DNA from 4 places in the Raskinella chloraquaticus genome. Region 3 is predicted to be linked to each of the others. Evidence: predicted binding sites of a transcription regulator. Region 3 holds the regulator's gene; each other region holds the start of a gene.
What was found. The regulator PhoB, encoded in region 3, activates phosphate uptake and scavenging genes when phosphate is short. The targets are predictions, from matches to a motif close to TGTCATNNANCTGTCAT.
Positions count from the first base shown of each region.

Region 1: a site for PhoB is predicted at 2,026-2,042, ahead of phnF (phosphonate metabolism transcriptional regulator PhnF). Genes of this name have one in related genera too.
Region 2: a site for PhoB is predicted at 2,484-2,500, ahead of ACINK1_RS06360 (glycerophosphodiester phosphodiesterase). Genes of this name have one in related genera too.
Region 4: a site for PhoB is predicted at 1,705-1,721, ahead of phnC (phosphonate ABC transporter ATP-binding protein). Genes of this name have one in related genera too.

Region 1 covers NZ_JAKFWN010000026.1:21,472-25,682, forward strand. Annotated here, with positions in the region: gene mdoH (glucans biosynthesis glucosyltransferase MdoH) at 1-306, shown strand, start outside; gene ACINK1_RS09310 (hypothetical protein) at 402-926, shown strand; gene ACINK1_RS09315 (hypothetical protein) at 931-1,185, opposite strand; gene phnF (phosphonate metabolism transcriptional regulator PhnF) at 1,253-2,020, opposite strand; gene phnG (phosphonate C-P lyase system protein PhnG) at 2,141-2,623, shown strand; gene phnH (phosphonate C-P lyase system protein PhnH) at 2,627-3,250, shown strand; gene ACINK1_RS09335 (carbon-phosphorus lyase complex subunit PhnI) at 3,254-4,211, shown strand, end outside.
Region 2 covers NZ_JAKFWN010000016.1:134,956-139,166, forward strand. Annotated here, with positions in the region: gene ACINK1_RS06345 (glutathione S-transferase family protein) at 1-684, opposite strand, end outside; gene ACINK1_RS06350 (hypothetical protein) at 925-1,995, shown strand; gene ACINK1_RS06355 (acyl-CoA thioesterase) at 2,064-2,453, shown strand; gene ACINK1_RS06360 (glycerophosphodiester phosphodiesterase) at 2,592-3,731, shown strand; gene ACINK1_RS06365 (fumarylacetoacetate hydrolase family protein) at 3,778-4,211, opposite strand, start outside.
Region 3 covers NZ_JAKFWN010000044.1:26,252-30,462, forward strand. Annotated here, with positions in the region: gene ACINK1_RS14210 (aspartate aminotransferase family protein) at 1-1,165, opposite strand, end outside; gene ACINK1_RS14215 (GcrA family cell cycle regulator) at 1,546-2,076, shown strand; gene phoB (phosphate regulon transcriptional regulator PhoB) at 2,126-2,836, opposite strand; gene phoU (phosphate signaling complex protein PhoU) at 2,850-3,581, opposite strand; gene ACINK1_RS14230 (ATP-binding protein) at 3,714-4,211, opposite strand, start outside.
Region 4 covers NZ_JAKFWN010000019.1:5,869-10,079, forward strand. Annotated here, with positions in the region: gene phnD (phosphonate ABC transporter substrate-binding protein) at 1-778, opposite strand, end outside; gene phnC (phosphonate ABC transporter ATP-binding protein) at 829-1,635, opposite strand; gene ACINK1_RS07370 (phosphomannomutase/phosphoglucomutase) at 1,749-3,272, opposite strand; gene ACINK1_RS07375 (TIGR02281 family clan AA aspartic protease) at 3,366-3,983, opposite strand; gene ACINK1_RS07380 (HpcH/HpaI aldolase/citrate lyase family protein) at 4,065-4,211, opposite strand, start outside.

The sequences.
Region 1 (4,211 bases), on a different contig from region 3:
CCCGATGAGACAGCGCCTGCCCGTGAGCTGGCGCGCGCGGAAGCGTTACGCTGCGAGCCGGCGGTGGCGGTTGACAGCGGGCTTCTCAAGATTCTTGAAGATCCGACGGCAAGCGCACTCCATGCCGCACTTATTCCCGACGCCGCACCCTCCGAGCGGGTGCGGGTCGAGGTGGCGCTCCTTTACGAAAAGCTGGCGCGCATCGGCCCGCACTCATTGACGCGCGATGAAAAAATCAAACTTCTGTCGTTCCCCGTCAAGCCGCTCGACCAGATCATGGCGGGGCGGATGGCGCTGCCGAATTGACCTGGCTTTGCCTTTTTCTTGCGCAAAAGAGGCCTTGCGCCTCGGCTTCATCTTTTAATCATCTCATTTAAGGTTAGGAACTATAGGGTGCCGTCGTGGTTCAAGGCCATATCTCGCCTGCCGCCGATGCCAAGGAAATGCCGATGTTTGACGACAATCTGACCCGAGAAGCCCATGCGCTCATGAACAGCCACTCCCTGCAGCGCGCAGCGGCACTGGCGGCGGCGGTTGATCCGGTGGCGCGGCTGTGGTGTCGCTCATTTGGCGTTGTGAGCGACATGGCGCGGGAGCGGCTCACGACCTTGCTCAGCGACAAGGCGCTTGCGGCGCTTGCCGGCGGCGTTGGATTTGATCTGATCGTCGAACAGCTTGATCAGGCAGCCGAAGCGGCGATCCGGCATTGGTTTGCAGTCGTGCTGGGGCGTCCGGTGGAGGCAGGTGCGACACCGCTTGCCATCATCCGGCTCGCCTATATCGAGGTCAATCGCGACGGGCGCTGGGGCGATGCGTTTCTTGATCCACGGGCGGCGTTTGCCGAGTTGGCCAGCGATGTGGAAGCGGCGATGATCGAGCCGACGCCAACGATACACCGGCGCCAGATGACGCGACAGGTTCTTTGAATGCCTAACGTTTGCGGCTGCCGAAAACCGGTTCAACGCGCATCGCCTGGCGGGCAAAGGCGATAATGGCCATCATGGCGCCGCCTACCATCACCAGTTGCAGTCCCCAGAACAGGATGTCGCCCAGCTTCAACAAGCCGGCGATCGCCCAGGCACCGGCAATCGCTGCGGCCAGCACTTCGCTTGCCACAAGGATAATGGCGGCGATGACGGTGACGGCGCTGCGCCGAGGCGAAGGGACGGATTTTGAACTGGTCATTGAACGGTCCTGCATTGCGCACTCTTAGCGCAGGGCGATACGATCGCGCAAGGCAAGCCGAATTTAGTCATCCGACAGGCGGCTCGACGACAAAGTCGATGCGCGCGCCGATGAAGGCGGTGGTGACGGCATGAATGGGGTCATCGACCGAGACGCCGTCGATGGCGCGTGACAGGAGCAGGGGCTCGGTGCTGGAGATGTTCAGCAATTCCTGTTCCTGCGGGGTTGGCAATACCGCGCTGATGCGGGTTGAGAGACGGACATAATCGCTCAGGCCGTAAGAGGCGAGTGCGCGCGTGAATGACATGCCGGCGCGCACGAAGTGGCGGTCGAAGTCCGGCCAGCGGGCATGCTCAAGACAGTGCGTGCTGGTCGCCAGCGGCGCGCCACCGGCATGGCGCAGGGTGCGGAAACGCCACAGCAGGGTGCCAACCGGGAGATTGAGGCGATGGGCGTCCTTGTCGAGCGCCTCCTCAACCTCCATCGCCCCGATCAGCGTATTGTCGGTGCTGCTATCGCCGATGAAGCTGTCAGCGAAGCGGACACGACGCCCGAGGCGGTAATCAAATGTCGGGCGGCGGACAAAGGTGCCGCGTCCCTGTTCAATCGATACCAGCCCGCGCATCTGCAGGAATTGCAGTGCCTGACGCACGGTGTGGCGATTGACCGCAAACCGGCTTGCGAGTTCAAGCACCGTCGGCAGCGGACTGCCGGTTGGCACCACGCCGTTGCGGATATCCTGTTCCAGTTCCTCGGCAATCCGGCGCCAGCGCGGGGCGTTGCGCCCGCTTGCAGGCTGGTCGGTATCGCGCACGATGTTGTCGATAGCGTCCATCGCAATGTCACCTCAGCGTCACGATGCCAGTCTACAACAAAACATATGTATTGATCTAGACCTATAAATGGTCTAGACCTTATAACAATCCAGACTGCCCAGCTATCATTCGTGAGACAGATGACGCATCCATCCAGCGCGCTTCCCAGGGAAACTGCAGACATCACGGCGCGCCGTCGCGACTGGCTGGCGGTTCTCGCGCGCGCTTCGCGGTGCGATCTGGAAGCGGTTCTTGCCGATCTGCCGACGGTGCCCGGTTACACGCTGCTGCGCCCGCCGGAGAGTGGCGCCATCATGGTGAGGGCGCGGGCCGGTGGCAGCGGACGCCAATTCAATCTGGGTGAAGCAAGTGTGACACGCTGTACGGTGCGGCTGGACGAGGGCACCGCCGGCGTTGCCTATGCCTTGGGGCGTGACCGGCGCCATGCGGAACTCGCGGCAGTGCTTGATGCGTTGCTGCAGGCGGCTTCAGGCGGCGCTGACCTCTATGAGCATCATATCCGCCCGCTGGCACGACAGCAGCAGGCGGCGCGGGATCTGCGCTCACGCCAGGCCGCCGCGACAAAGGTCGATTTCTTTACGCTGGTGCGGGGCGACGGCTGAACCATGTCACAGATGTCGGGTCTTGATCTTCGCCAGGTTGGTCGCGGTTTCGTCGATCCGGTTGCAGGCGCACAAGAGGTCTTCAGAGCAACCATGTCGGCGCTCGCCCGTCCGGGACTGGCGCAGGCGATAACCCCGCCTGGCGATGTGCCTGAGGGCGTCTCACCAGCCCTTGTGGCGCTGCTGCTGACGCTGGCTGATTTCGAAACGCCGCTATGGCTGGCGCCCGATCTTGGCGATGAGAGTTTGCGCGCCTATGTGCGGTTTCATACCGGCGTGCCTCTGGTCGATGATCCGGCGCTCGCCATGTTCGCTGCCAGTCGAGCGCATGGCGCTGGCGCCGTGTTGGCGCAGCTGTCGATCGGCGAGGATCGCTATCCCGACCGCTCGGCGACCCTTCTTGTCGATGTGCCGGCGCTCACCGGTGGACAGGGCGTGCGCGCGAGCGGTCCCGGCATCAGGAACACCGTGACACTCTCTCCCGCCGGCCTTTCGACCGCGTTCTGGCAGGCGATGGGTGAAAATCATCGCCTCTACCCGCTTGGTGTTGATTGTTTCCTGTGCGCTGGACACGAGATGATGGGCTTGCCGCGCTCGAGCGCTTTAGCACTGATGGTGGAGGGCTGAGCCGTGTATGTCGCAGTCAAGGGCGGCGAAAAGGCCATTCTCGCCAGCCATGATCTCATCGCGCAAACCAGGCGGGGTGACCCGCTGCTGCCCGAGCTCGACGTGGCGCAGATCGCCAGCCAGCTTGGCATCGCTGTTGACCGGGTGATGAACGAGGGCTCGATCTATGACCGCGAGCTGGCTGCGCTTGCCATCAAGCAGGCGCAGGGCGATCTCATCGAAGCGGCCTTCCTGCTGCGCGCTTATCGTACCACCCTGCCGCGCTTTGGCGCGAGCCTGCCGGTTGATACGGCGCGCATGCTGATCCGCCGTCGCGTCTCAGCCACCTACAAGGACCTTCCGGGCGGGCAGGTGCTGGGGCCTACCTATGATTACACGCATCGGCTGTTTGATTTTTCGCTGATGGACAGTGAGGGCGAGCGCGGCAGCGTTCAGCCGGCGCAAGAGGCGCTTGACGAGAACATGCCACGCGTTCCCGATATTCTGGGCGCCGAAGGCCTGATGGAGCGCGAATTGCCGCCGCCTGGCGATGAAGCGCCGTTCGATATCACGCGCCAGCCGCTGGAATTTCCGGCCGAGCGCGATGAGCGCCTGCAGGTGCTGGCGCGTGGTGATGAAGGGTATCTGCTGGGCCTTGCCTACTCCGTGCAGCGTGGCTTTGGCCATTCGCATCCCTTTGTCGGTGAAATCCGTCTTGGCGAAGTATCGGTCGAGATCGTGCCGGAAGAGCTGGGTTTTGCCATCGACATCGGTGACATCACGCTCAGCGAATGCCAGATGGTCAACCAGTTTGCCGGCTCAAAGGATCAGCCGCCGCAATTCACCCGTGGCTACGGTCTCGCCTTCGGCCATGCCGAGCGCAAGGTGATGGCGATGTCGCTGGTCGACCGGGCGCTGAAGGCCGATGAACTTGGCGAAGACGTGCGCTATCCGGCGCAGGATGCGGAATTCGTCCTCTATC
Region 2 (4,211 bases), on a different contig from region 3:
CTTGAGATGCTTGAACATGACGGCGCGGGCTTCATCATCGACCTCGGCCTTGAAAGCGAACGTGTCTTTCAGCGCCAGCGCCTTCTGGGCTGCCGGGCGGGCCATGATCTCGTCATGCAGGCGCTTGACGTTCGGCAGCTCGGCCCAGGCTTCCTCGCCGAGGATGAAGGGGATCATGCGGGCCCAGCCCCAGACATCCATGTCGATGATCGAATAGGTTTCGCCCACCATGTATTTATGCTTGGCGAGATGGGCATCGAGGATCTTGAAATGGCGCATGGATTCATACTGGTAGCGCGTGTGGGCGTACGGCACTTTCTCAGGCGAGAAATGCTTGAAATGAACCGCCTGGCCGGAGAAGGGGCCGACGCCGGTTGCAACAAACATCAGCCATGACAGCATCTCACCGCGCACCGGGCTGCCGATCTTCTCGGCGCCGGGCGGCAGGAACTTGCCGGACTTCTCGGCGAGGAAAAGGAGGATGGCGTTTGAATCGAACATCACCACATCGCCATCGACGATGGCCGGCACCTTGCCATTGGGGTTAACGGCGAGGAAGGACGGCTCGAACTGGTGGCCGCGGCGGGTGTCGATGGGCATACCTTCATAGGCAATGCCGGCTTCTTCCAGCAGGAGTGCTACCTTCGACGGGTTCGGAGATGCATTGAAGTAGAATTTCAACATGGTAAGTCCTCTTTGTTGGCGTCACCTGCGATCCGGTCTTGCAAAACCGGGCGCAATCCGGACACTCTTTAGTGAATCATCGGCTTCGACGCGATAGGACGCGTGGGTGTTTCGTATCACAATCAAATGACGGTGCGTTCGGAATTGGCACTGGCCAGCCTTCCTTGATTTGTATAATGAATTCAAAATCGGGCGTCGGAGATCAATCGGCGCCTCGTCGCTGTCTAGGGAGATATCTATATGACTGGACCACTCAACATTCTGATCCTCGGCGCGTCCTACGGATCGCTGCTGGGCACCAAGATCCTGATGGGCGGGCATAATGTCCATCTCATCTGTCTGCCGGCGGAAGCTGAGCTCTTCAACAGCGACGGGGCGATCGTCCGCACGCCGATCAAGGGCCGGGACGGTCTGGTCGAGATCCGCAGCAAGGATTTGCCCGGCAAGCTGACTGCGTCGGGACCAGGTGACGTCGATCCCGCCACATTCGATCTTATTGCGCTTGCCATGCAGGAGCCGCAATACCGCTCCGACGGGGTGCGGCAGCTTCTGGAGAAAGTAGCCAAAAGCGGCAAGCCCTGCATGTCGATCATGAACATGCCGCCGCTGCCTTATCTGGCGCGCATTCCCGGCCTTGATGTCGCCGGCCTGCGTGGCTGCTTCACCGACGCCACGGTGTGGGACAGCTTCGATATCGAAAAAATGACGCTGTGCAGCCCTGATCCGCAAGCCTTCCGTCCGCCGGAGGAAACGCTCAACGTTCTTCAGGTGCGCCTGCCCACCAATTTCAAGGCCGCGCGTTTCAAATCCGATGCCGATACGGCGATCATGAAGCGTCTTGAGGTCGATATCGAAGCAGCGCGTTTTGCCGTTGGCAGCGAAGCCCTGCAAATCCCGGTGAAGCTCAAGGTTTATGACTCGATTTTTGTGCCGATGGCCAAATGGGCGATGCTGATTGCCGGCAATTATCGCTGCGTGAAGCGTGACGGCATTGTCGCGACAAGGGATGCGGTGCACGCGAATATCGAGGAGTCGCGGGAAATCTATGAGTGGGTGGAACAGTTGTGCATTTCACTTGGTGCTGATCCCTCCGACATGGTGCCGTTCGAGAAATACGCCAATGCGGCGCTGTCGCTGCTCACACCAGCCTCGGCGGCGCGCGCGCTGGCCAATGGCGCGATGAATATCGAGCGTGTCGATCTGATGGTCAAAACGGTCGCGGCGCAGCGGGGCAAGAATCTTCCGGCAGTGGATGAGATCGTCGCGACGGTTGAATCCTGGCTTGCCAAAAATCGTGCGAAGCCCGCGTGATCGACCGGTTATCATAACCCGGCTCACCGTCAGGCGAGCTGGGGAAGCATCGGCAGGGGGGTGGGGCCATGGATACGAATGCCGATGATCCGCGCGGCCGTCTCACCTTGCGGATCTCGGCCATGCCGGCTGACACCAATGCCAATGGTGATATCTTCGGTGGCTGGGTGATGGCGCGCATGGATCAGGCGGGGGGCATCGCCGGCGTTGAATTCGCTCATGGCCGGGTTGTGACTGTGAAGGTCGATGCCATGACCTTCCTGAAGCCGATGAAAGTCGGCGACGTCCTGTGTGTCTACACCGATATCGGTCGCGTCGGTCGCACCTCGTTTGCAATCCATATCGAAGCGTGGGCGCAGCGCTTCATGACGGTCAACATGGAGAAGGTGACGGAAGCCGATTTCACCTTCGTGGCGGTTGACGAGGATGGCAGGCCGCGCCCGGTGATGCCGGGCTGAGGGGCTTGACAGTGTGGCGGCCTTCGCGGCTGTCACCAATTTGTCTTACAAACGCCATTGCCGGTTCACGCCGACGCGCCACACCACTGGTGATGTGCCCATGCGGGCACGCGTGAACAGGGCAGGCGGAGAGAGATCATGAGAACACCTATCCTTCTGGCAGCGCTGACGGGTGCGCTGTTGTCGTTTGGTGCCCAGGCGCAGGAAAAAACGCTCGATGGCAAGCCGCCGCTGGTCATCGGCCATCGCGGGGCAGCCGGCTACCTGCCCGACCACACGATGGAAGGCTACAAGCGCGCCATCGAGATGGGGGTTGATTTCATCGAGCCTGATCTGGTGTCAACCAAGGATGGTGTACTGATTGCCCGTCACGAACCGATGCTGGGCGGCACGACTGATGTCGCAACGAAGCCCGAATTTGCCGCGCGCAAGCGCAAGGTGAAGGTCGACGGGGTCGACACCGAGGATTTCTTTGCCTTCGATTTCACTCTTGCTGAAATCAAGACGCTGCGGGCCATCCAGCCGCTGAAGGAGCGTGACCAGAGCCATAATGGCAAATATGCCATCCCGACGTTCCAGGAGATCATCGATCTGGCGAAGTCGGAGAGCCTCAGAGCGGGGCGGACGATCGGCGTTTATCCTGAAACCAAGCACCCGACGTTGCATGCGGCGCTTGGACTGCCGCTGGAGGATCGCCTGCTCGATCTGCTGAAGGCTGCCGGCTGGACGGAGAAAACCTCGCCGGTCATCATCCAGAGCTTTGAGACCGGCAACCTCAAATACATGCGCAAGAAGACCAATGTCCGGATCATTCAGCTGGTGGATGCCGATGATGTCGACAAGGATGGCAAGGTCGTACTCGCCGCGCCCTTCGACAAACCCTATGATTTTGTGGTGACGGGTGACGCGCGCACTTTCGCGGACCTGGTGACCAAGGAAGGGCTGGCGGAGATCAAGACCTACGCTGATGGGGTGGGGCCATGGAAGCCCTATCTGATGAGCGCCAGGCAGGAGATCGGGGTCGACGGCAAGCCGAAGGACCTCAATGGTGATGGCAAGATCGATGAGCAGGATCGCATCCTGCTGCCACCCACCGACGTGGTGAAGAATGCCCATGCATTGGGCTTGTTCGTCCACACCTGGACATTCCGCTCCGAGCCGCGCCGCCTTGCCTCGAATTTCAAGGGCGACCCGCAGGCAGAATACAAGGCCTATTTCGCGCTCGGCATTGACGGATTGTTCAGCGATTTCGGTGATCAGGCCGTCAAGGCGCGCTAAGCGGCAGGAAAGCGGCGAGCGCGCGGGAGCGTTCGCCGCTGATCCTTTAGCCGATCACGCTGCGCAGGACCGGCAAACCGCTGATCTCAACTTCCACGACGTCGCCTTTTTTAAGGAAACGTCCCGAGCCAAAGCCAACACCTGGCGGCGTGCCGGTGGCGATGATATCGCCCGGGCTGAGGCGGACACGGGTTGAAATGAAGGAAACGATCTGCGGGATGTCGAACACCATGTCGGCGATCGCTGCATTCTGCCGCTCCTCGCCATTGACGCGGGTCATCACCCGGGTGCGCCTGGCCTTGAGGTCATCAGCGATGTGAGCGACGGGGACAAAACGGCCAACCGGCGTGGAGCGGTCAAGGCTTTTTGCCGAGAACCAGTCGAGATGGGTGCGCTGGCCGGCTTTCACGTCCTGCAGGTCGCGTGCGGTTGTGTCATTGAAGGCTGCAACGCCCGCCACATGGTCCCACGCCTTGTCAA
Region 3 (4,211 bases):
CGCGGCAGGCATTTTCCAGGCTGACAAGGGCTTCATCGACGTCGCCGCGCGTGATTACCAGCGGCGGCAGGAGGCGCACCGTGTTGTCGCCGGCGCCAACCGTCAGCAGATGCTGCTTGCGCAGGGCCTGCACCACGTCGCCAACCGGCGGGATGACCTTGAGGCCCATCATCAGCCCTTCGCCACGCACGGCCTCGATCACCTGCGGATGGCGATCCTTCAGCGCCGCCAGCTTCTGCTTGGCATAGCCCGCAACATCGTTCACATGGTCGAGGAAGCCCGGCGCCAGCACCACATCAAGCACCGCATTGCCCACCGCGCAGGCCAGCGGATTGCCGCCAAACGTCGTGCCATGCGTGCCGGCCGTCATGCCGATGCCAGCCTCTTTGGTTGAAAGACAGGCACCGATGGGAAAGCCACCGCCGATGCCCTTGGCAATCGCCATGATATCGGGTGTGACATTGGCCCATTCATGCGCAAACAGCTTGCCGGTGCGGCCAACGCCCGTCTGCACCTCGTCGAAGATCAGCAGAAGGCCATGCTCGTCGCACAGGGCACGCAAGCCCCGCAGACATTGCGGCGGCACCGGGCGAATGCCGCCCTCGCCCTGCAGGGGTTCGATGAGGATGCCGGCAGTGTGCGGGCCGATGGCGGCCCTCACCGCCTCATGATCAGCGAAGGGGACCTGGTCAAAGCCATCGACCTTGGGTCCGAAACCCTCAAGATATTTGGCCTGTCCGCCCGCCGCAATCGTTGCCAGGGTGCGGCCATGAAAAGCCCCTTCAAAGGTGATCAGGCGATAGCGCTCGGGCGCTCCCTTGGCCGCATGATATTTGCGCGCCATCTTGATCGAGGCTTCAAGCGCCTCGGCGCCTGAATTGGTGAAGAAGGCATAATCAGCGAATGTCGCCTCGACGAGGCGGGCGCCCAGCTTTTCCTGTTCAGGAATGCGATACATGTTTGACACATGCCACAGCGTCTCGGCCTGCGCCTTGAGTGCCGCGACCAGATGCGGATGGCAATGTCCGAGCGAATTGACGGCAATGCCGGCGGCAAAATCAAGATAGGATGTGCCATCGGCGGTGAACAGGCGCGCGCCCTCACCTCGGGCAAATGCAAGCTCCGAACGGGCGAAGGCAGGCAGAAGCGGCGATGGCGTGGTCATGGGCGCATCCTTTCGGGCCGTTGGTCGTGAGCTTGGCTGGACTGACAAGCAGAGGGCTGCGGTACAAAAAAGCGAAAGCCGCCCACCGGCGGCCTGAGAGCATGAATTCTATTGAATCTTGAACTTATGTCAACTTTACGAAGGGTGAGGAAGGTTTCGTACGCGGACTCAACTTTGCCACACATCTGGGGATAACACGCTGACGGGGCCTGGCGCGCTTGCGCGTCAGATTCAGCCTGTAGTAGGTACGTAACTGCGGGCCACGACATATCGTGGTGGCGCAGTAATACAGCTTAACAGTCAAGGCGTGCGGAGCCGATTGCTACAGCAATAAGGCGAGCGCTGAGGGATTCCGTCCACGGACTGGCGGGGGGCATGATATGAACTGGACCGATGAACGCGTTGAATTGTTAAAGAAACTATGGACGGAAGACGGTTTGACCGCCACCCAGATCGCGCAGCAATTGGGTGGCATCACGCGTAATGCCGTGATCGGCAAAGTCCATCGGCTCGGCCTGTCGGGTCGGGCAAAGTCGGCAAGTCAGGCGCCACGCGCCGCCCGTCCGAAGCAGAAATCGACGGGTCATGTCCAGCGCACAGTGTCGTCCCGCCCCATCAGTTTTGGCGCCACCGCGCTCAAAATCGAGACCGAGGCCCAGATCGATGTCATTGCCCAGCCGGCGGTGATGATTCCTTTTCCCGCGCCAACGAACGACAAGATCGACATCACGCAACTCGGGTTTCGTACCTGCCGCTGGCCGATCGGTGATCCGGTCGCGACCGATTTCGGCTTCTGCGGCGCGGATAGCTCCAACGAAAAGCCTTACTGCCCCTATCATTGCGCGGTTGCCTATCAACCGTCCAATGAGCGCCGCCGCCAGGCGCAGCGCGATGTCCGCGCCAGGGTGTGAACGAGCCACCTTCGGCCGCAGAAAACGTCAGCCCGAGGCGCCGTCAGCCTCAGGCTGCAGCGCCGCGGCTGCTGAATTGATCATTGAATGAATAGCCAGCGCCCCGCACGGTGCGGATGGGGTCCATCATCTTTCCGCGATTGACGGCCTTGCGCAGGCGTCCGACATGAACATCGACAGTGCGCTCATCGACGTAGACGTCATGGCCCCATACACCGTCGAGCAATTGCATGCGCGAGAACACCCGCCCGGGCGATTGCATGAGAAATTCGAGCAGGCGGAATTCCGTCGGACCAAGATGGATCTCATGCCCGGCGCGTCGCACCCGGTGTGTCTCGCGATCAAGCTCGATATCGCCGGCACGCAGCTGGTTGGCCACCAGTTCAGGGCGGGAGCGGCGCAGGAGTGTACGCACGCGGGCCATCAGTTCGGGTATTGAAAACGGCTTGACGACATAATCATCAGCGCCCAGCGAGAGACCACGCACGCGCTCGCCCTCTTCCCCGCGCGCCGTCAGCAGAATGATCGGCAGACGTTCCGTTTCGCTCCGCGCCCTCAGCCGCCGGCACAGTTCAATGCCGCTGAGGCCCGGCAGCATCCAGTCGAGCAACACCAGATCCGGCTGATGCTCCCTGAGGCGCGTCTCGGCGTCGTCACCGCGCGCAACAGCATCAACCTTGTAGCCTTCCGCTTCCAGATTATAGCGCAGCAGCAAGGTCAGCGGCTCGTCGTCTTCGACAATCATCACCCGCGTATGCATGACCATGGTGGACCTACTGGGCGGCGGTGGGGATGCTGGATGTGTAGAGCGAATCATCACCTTTCGGCCGGTCTTCCGACAGATTTTCACCTGTCGAGACATAATACACCGTCTCGGCGATATTGGTGGCATGATCGCCGATGCGCTCGATATTCTTGGCCGTAAACAGGAGATGCGTGCAGGCGGTGATGTTGCGGGCATCCTCCATCATGTAGGTCAGCAGCTCGCGGAAGATCGAGGTGTACATCGCATCGATTTGCTCATCGCGTTTCCACACGCCGAGCGCCTTGCCCTGATCCTTCTGGGTATAGGCGTCGAGCACATGCTTGAGCTGTTCAAGCGCAATCTGGCTGATGTGGGAAACGCCATGCACCAGCTTCTGCGGCGGCACGCCGCTGCCCATGGCAATCACCCGCTTGGCGATATTCTTTGCCAGATCACCGATACGCTCAAGATCACTGCAGATGCGCAGCGCGCCGACAACATCGCGCAGATCGCTTGCAACCGGCTGTCGCCTGGCGATCAGCAAAATGGCGGCTTCTTCGACCTCCCGTTGCAACCTGTCGAGGCGCACATCGTCCCGAACGACAATCCCTGCGAGATCAAGGTCGCGTCGGCCGAGCGCCAGGACTGAATCAGCAACCGCCTTTTCAGCAAGCCCGCCCATTTCGGCGATCAGTCGCGTCAGATTTTCCAGCTCATCTTCAAACGCCTTGACGGTATGATCCACGGTATTTTTCCTCATGTCCTGTCGTGCAACACTCCTCGCAGCGAGGAGACGACACATTAGACAGCTTGATCGCAGCTTTTGCAGAAGTGCAAGCGGGTTACGCTTGCTTCCTGAGGCAATCGGGCGCGATGATCTGCGGAGACGTCTTTATGATCCTTCCTTGACAATAGGGTGACAGGACGCATCGCCTTGAAAGACTTCATCAAAACGCACGCAGAATGTCGAGCCCTCAGCGAGGGTGCTGTTGATCGTCAGCCGCGCCCGATGGCGGGCGAGGATGTGTTTGACAATCGCCAGTCCGAGCCCGGTGCCGCCCTTGGCGCGACTGGTCTGGGTATCGACCCGGTAAAAGCGTTCTGTCAGGCGGGGTAAATGTTCAGGTGCGATGCCAGGACCCTGATCGACCACGCTCACCCGCACCGCAGCCGCAAAGCCGTCTTGCGCCGGCTCGCGATCGATTATGATGCGCACCGTCTGTCCGTCGCCGCCATACTTGATGGCGTTCTCAATGAGATTTTCGAATACACGGTAGATTTCATCGCGCTCGGCCCTGATCGCGAAGGGCGCGCCCTCGCACGTCAGCTGCAATCGTGACTGGTTGTCATTGGCAAGCGGCGACAACGCATCGACCGTCTGGGCCACCAC
Region 4 (4,211 bases), on a different contig from region 3:
TGATGGCAGTCTTGAGATCGGCGGGCAGATCGCTCAACACCGCAACGGGCGAGTTGATGATGATGTCAGACTTCACGATGATGCGGAAATCATCCTTGGTCATCGGCTTGCCGTCAGACGATTTCAGCAGGCCCTTGTTGAGCATGCGGGTGAGATTTGAATCCTCCTCGGAGTTCCACCAATTGGCGGCGACATCAATGGTTCCCTGCGCCAGGGCCAGCAGCGCGTTTTCATGACTGCCGGTATAGATGACCTTGGAATAATAGGTCTCGGGGTTGATGCCGAGCGCATTCAGCTTGAAGCGCGGCATGTTGTTGCCTGACGTCGAATTGGGGTCCACAAGGCCGAGCACCTTGCCCTTGGTCTCTTCAATCTTGGAGAGCGGGGATTTGGCCAGCGTGTAGAACACCGAATAATAGCCTTTGCTGCCGTCCGAATTGACTTCGATGACGACAGCGTCGGCCTTCACGCCGGTGAGGCGGGCGCGAGCAAAGGAAGCGGGGCCGTGATTGGCGATGTGCACATTGCCGGCGCGTTGACCTTCGATGACGGCAGCGTAGTCCTGGGCAATACGCAACGTCACCTTGGTTCCGAGTTCCTTCGACAGATAGTTCAGAAACGGACCAAAGCGATCAGAAACGCCCGAGGCGTTCTCGGCCGGGACAACCGCGAAGGTCAATTCCGGATATTTTTCTTTCCACGACTGGGCATGGGCAGTGGTGGTCAGGAGGGCAGCGCCTCCGATGGCAGTCGTCATCATTCCACGGCGTGTGATCATCGTCGATCTCCTGTTCAATGGCAAAATCCGATACCGCAAGGCGGTCCCGGTCAGGCAGTTACGGCATCGGGAAGCTCGGCAGCCGAGCCTTCCGGGGTGACAGGGCTGTCCATCACGTCGTCAGCCTCAAGCCCGTAAAGTTCACGTGCGACATGCTGGGTGAGCGCTTGCGGGACATCGTCAAAAACGATGCGCCCCTGCGCCATGCCGACCAGGCGGTCGCAATAGGTGCGCGCCAGGTCAAGCGAATGGAGGTTGCACAAAACGGTAATGCCGTAATGGCGATTGATGCGCAGCAGCGCGTCCATGACGATGCGGGTATTGCGCGGATCAAGCGAGGCGATCGGCTCGTCGGCGAGCAGGAATTGCGGCTCCTGGACGAGGGCGCGCGCAATCGCCACGCGTTGCTGCTGGCCACCCGACAGGCTGTCGGCACGCTGCGAGGCAAGGGGGGCGATATCGAACTGGTCGAGGGCTGACATGGCAATCGCCAGATCGTCCTGCGACCACATCCGCGCCAGCGCCCGCAGGGCCGGCACATGATTGAGGCGGCCGACGAGGACATTGGTGAGCACGTCGAGGCGATCGACGAGGTTGAATTGCTGGAAGATCATGGCGCAGGACTGGCGCCAGTCACGCAGCGCCTGGCCGCTCAGCGCCGTGATGTCGCGCCCATCATGCAGAATGCGCCCTTCGCTTGGTTCCTGCAGGCGGTTGATCATGCGCAGGAGTGTCGACTTGCCGGCTCCTGAACGACCGATCACGCCGACAAACTGACCGTGTGGAATCTCAAGGCTGGCATTGTCGACGGCAGCCTTGCCGCCATAACGTTTGGTTACCTTGTCGATGACCAGCATGCTGCCTTACCCCATCATCATTCTCGTTGCGGCCTCGCCGCTCTTGAGATGATCGGGTACGCGGTCAGCGCTACACTTTTATGACGCGCCGCATTTTGACGGCGCAGCCGCGGTCAGATGGTCTGGTTATAGGCTCCGACTTCAGGGAAGGTGCGCAATACCTGATCGATGGCCTTGAACATGTCACGCATGCGCGCTTCGGAGACCGGACTTTCGACCACCACCACCAGTTCTGGCTTGTTGGATGAAGCGCGCACCAGACCCCAGGTGCCGTCACTGGTGGTGACGCGCACGCCGTTGACGGTGACAAGGTCGACGATGGCGCTGTCGGCTACCGGTTCGCCCTTGGCCTGCTTGTCCTTGAAGATCTGCACCACCTTGTCGACGATGCCGTACTTCACCTCGTCCGCGCAGTGCGGTGCCATGGTGGGCGACCCCCAGGTCCTGGGCAGGCTGGCATAGAGGTCGGCCATGGATTTCTGCGGATTGCGGTCGAGCATGTCGAGAACCGCGATTGCCGTCACGAGGCCATCATCATAGCCACGCCCGACCGGGGCGTTGAAAAAGAAATGACCCGATTTTTCAAACCCGGCGAGCGCGTTCAGCTCCTTCACCCGGCGCTTGATATAGGAATGCCCGGTCTTCCAGTAGACGGTCGTGGCGCCGAGCCGCTTCAGCTCGGGGTCCGTCATGAAGAGGCCGGTTGATTTGACGTCGACCACAAAGGTGGAGGGGCCGTGGACACGGGCCAGATCGCGCGCCAGCAGAGCGCCGATCTTGTCAGCAAAAATCTCGTCACCGTGATTGTCAACGACACCGCAGCGGTCACCATCACCATCAAACCCCAACGCCAGATCGGCCTTGTGCTCCTTCACCGCATCCGCCATGGCGTGCAGCATATGGAGGTCTTCAGGGTTGGGATTGTAGCGCGGGAAGGAATGATCGAGCACGGTGTCGAGCGGCACCACCTCGACACCCAGCGCCTCAAGGATCGCCGGCGCGAAGGCGCCTGCCGTGCCATTGCCGCAGGCGCACACGACTTTCAGCTTGCGCTTGATCTTTGATCTTGTGGCGAGGTCGGCGGCATAGCGCGCCGGAAAATCTGCAACGAAATGATAGGAGCCGCCGGGCGCCATCTCGAAATCGCCCGCAAGCACGATATCGCGCAACTGGCCCATCTCGTCGGGACCGAAAGTGACGGGGCGTTGCGCGCCCATCTTCACGCCGGTCCAGCCATTGTCATTATGCGAGGCGGTGACCATGGCGACGGCGGGCACATCAAGCGCGAACTGGGCAAAATAGGCCATCGGCGACATGGCAAGGCCGATATCATGCACCTTGCAGCCAGCGGCCATCAACCCCGAGACCAGCGCCATCTTGATTGATGAGGAATAACCGCGGAAATCATGACCGGTGACAATCTCGCGCTTGACACCGAGGCGATGAATGAGCGTGCCAAGACCCAGGCCCAGCGCCTGCACACCCATGAGGTTGAGTTCCGGCGGCTTTGGCGAACCGGGGTGTCCGAACCACCAGCGCGCATCATATTCGCGAAAGCCGGTCGGCTTGACGAGCGGGGTTGATTCGAAAGCAAGCGTATTGGGAGCAATGTCGGCTAAAGGCTTGGGGAATGACATAAGATATCCTGATCGCAGCGGGAGTGCTTCGTGTGGCGCACGGACAAGCCTGATGCAAGCTGACCAGGCGATGAACTGGTATGTCCGGAGGGTTCAGCGCGCCATCACGAGATGTGTCTCCGACAATTCAAAGCGCTTCATCTTGCCGATGACGTTCATGCCGAGCAGGCCCGTATCGAGGGCGCCAGGCGGCAAAACGGAAACCACAACATCATAAAGACAGATGGAGCCGACTCGAAGCTGGGCTACGCGCGCAGAGGTGGTCTGGACCGTGCCATTGGCAGTGTGCGCGATCCCTTTCCTGCCGTTTACCAGATCAAGACCCATTCTGATCGCGGCCTCATGGGGAATAGACACGGTCGATGCGCCGGTATCGACGAGCATGGGAATGCTTCGTCCATTGATTTCAACGTCCGTCATGAAATGACCGCGACGATCAGCCTGAAGCGTCACTGTCTGGTCCGAATAGCACCCCGGCGCGCCGGCAGCGAGGGGGAGCGGCGTTCGCACCTCCGGCTTTGTCGCATTCTGCCGGTCCGGGGGTGGCGTCAATGCGACGCCCGGCGCTCCGCCTGGCGGGGCGGGCTGCGCAAATACAGCCGTGTTCGGTCGGCTGGCCGGCGCCACGGGCGCCTGAACGTTTTTCGACAGCTGCTGCGCGACAACCGTCGCGGCGATGGCAACGACAATGGCGTAGCCGAGCAAGCGCATAGCATTCTCCCACGAGTTCAAACGCTAGGGAGAAAATGTTAAAAAATCCCTGAACAAATCGTTAAAATACCGTCTAATTCATTATTTCGTAACGGCTTTTGTGAAGGCCGCGCAATCAGCTTTGGCACTATCGCGCAGGAGCGCGTAATCGGCTGCTGTGGCGATCAGTGCAAAGCCAAGGCGCGCGAGATCGCCGGCGCTGCGGTCACCATAAGGAATGATGCCGAG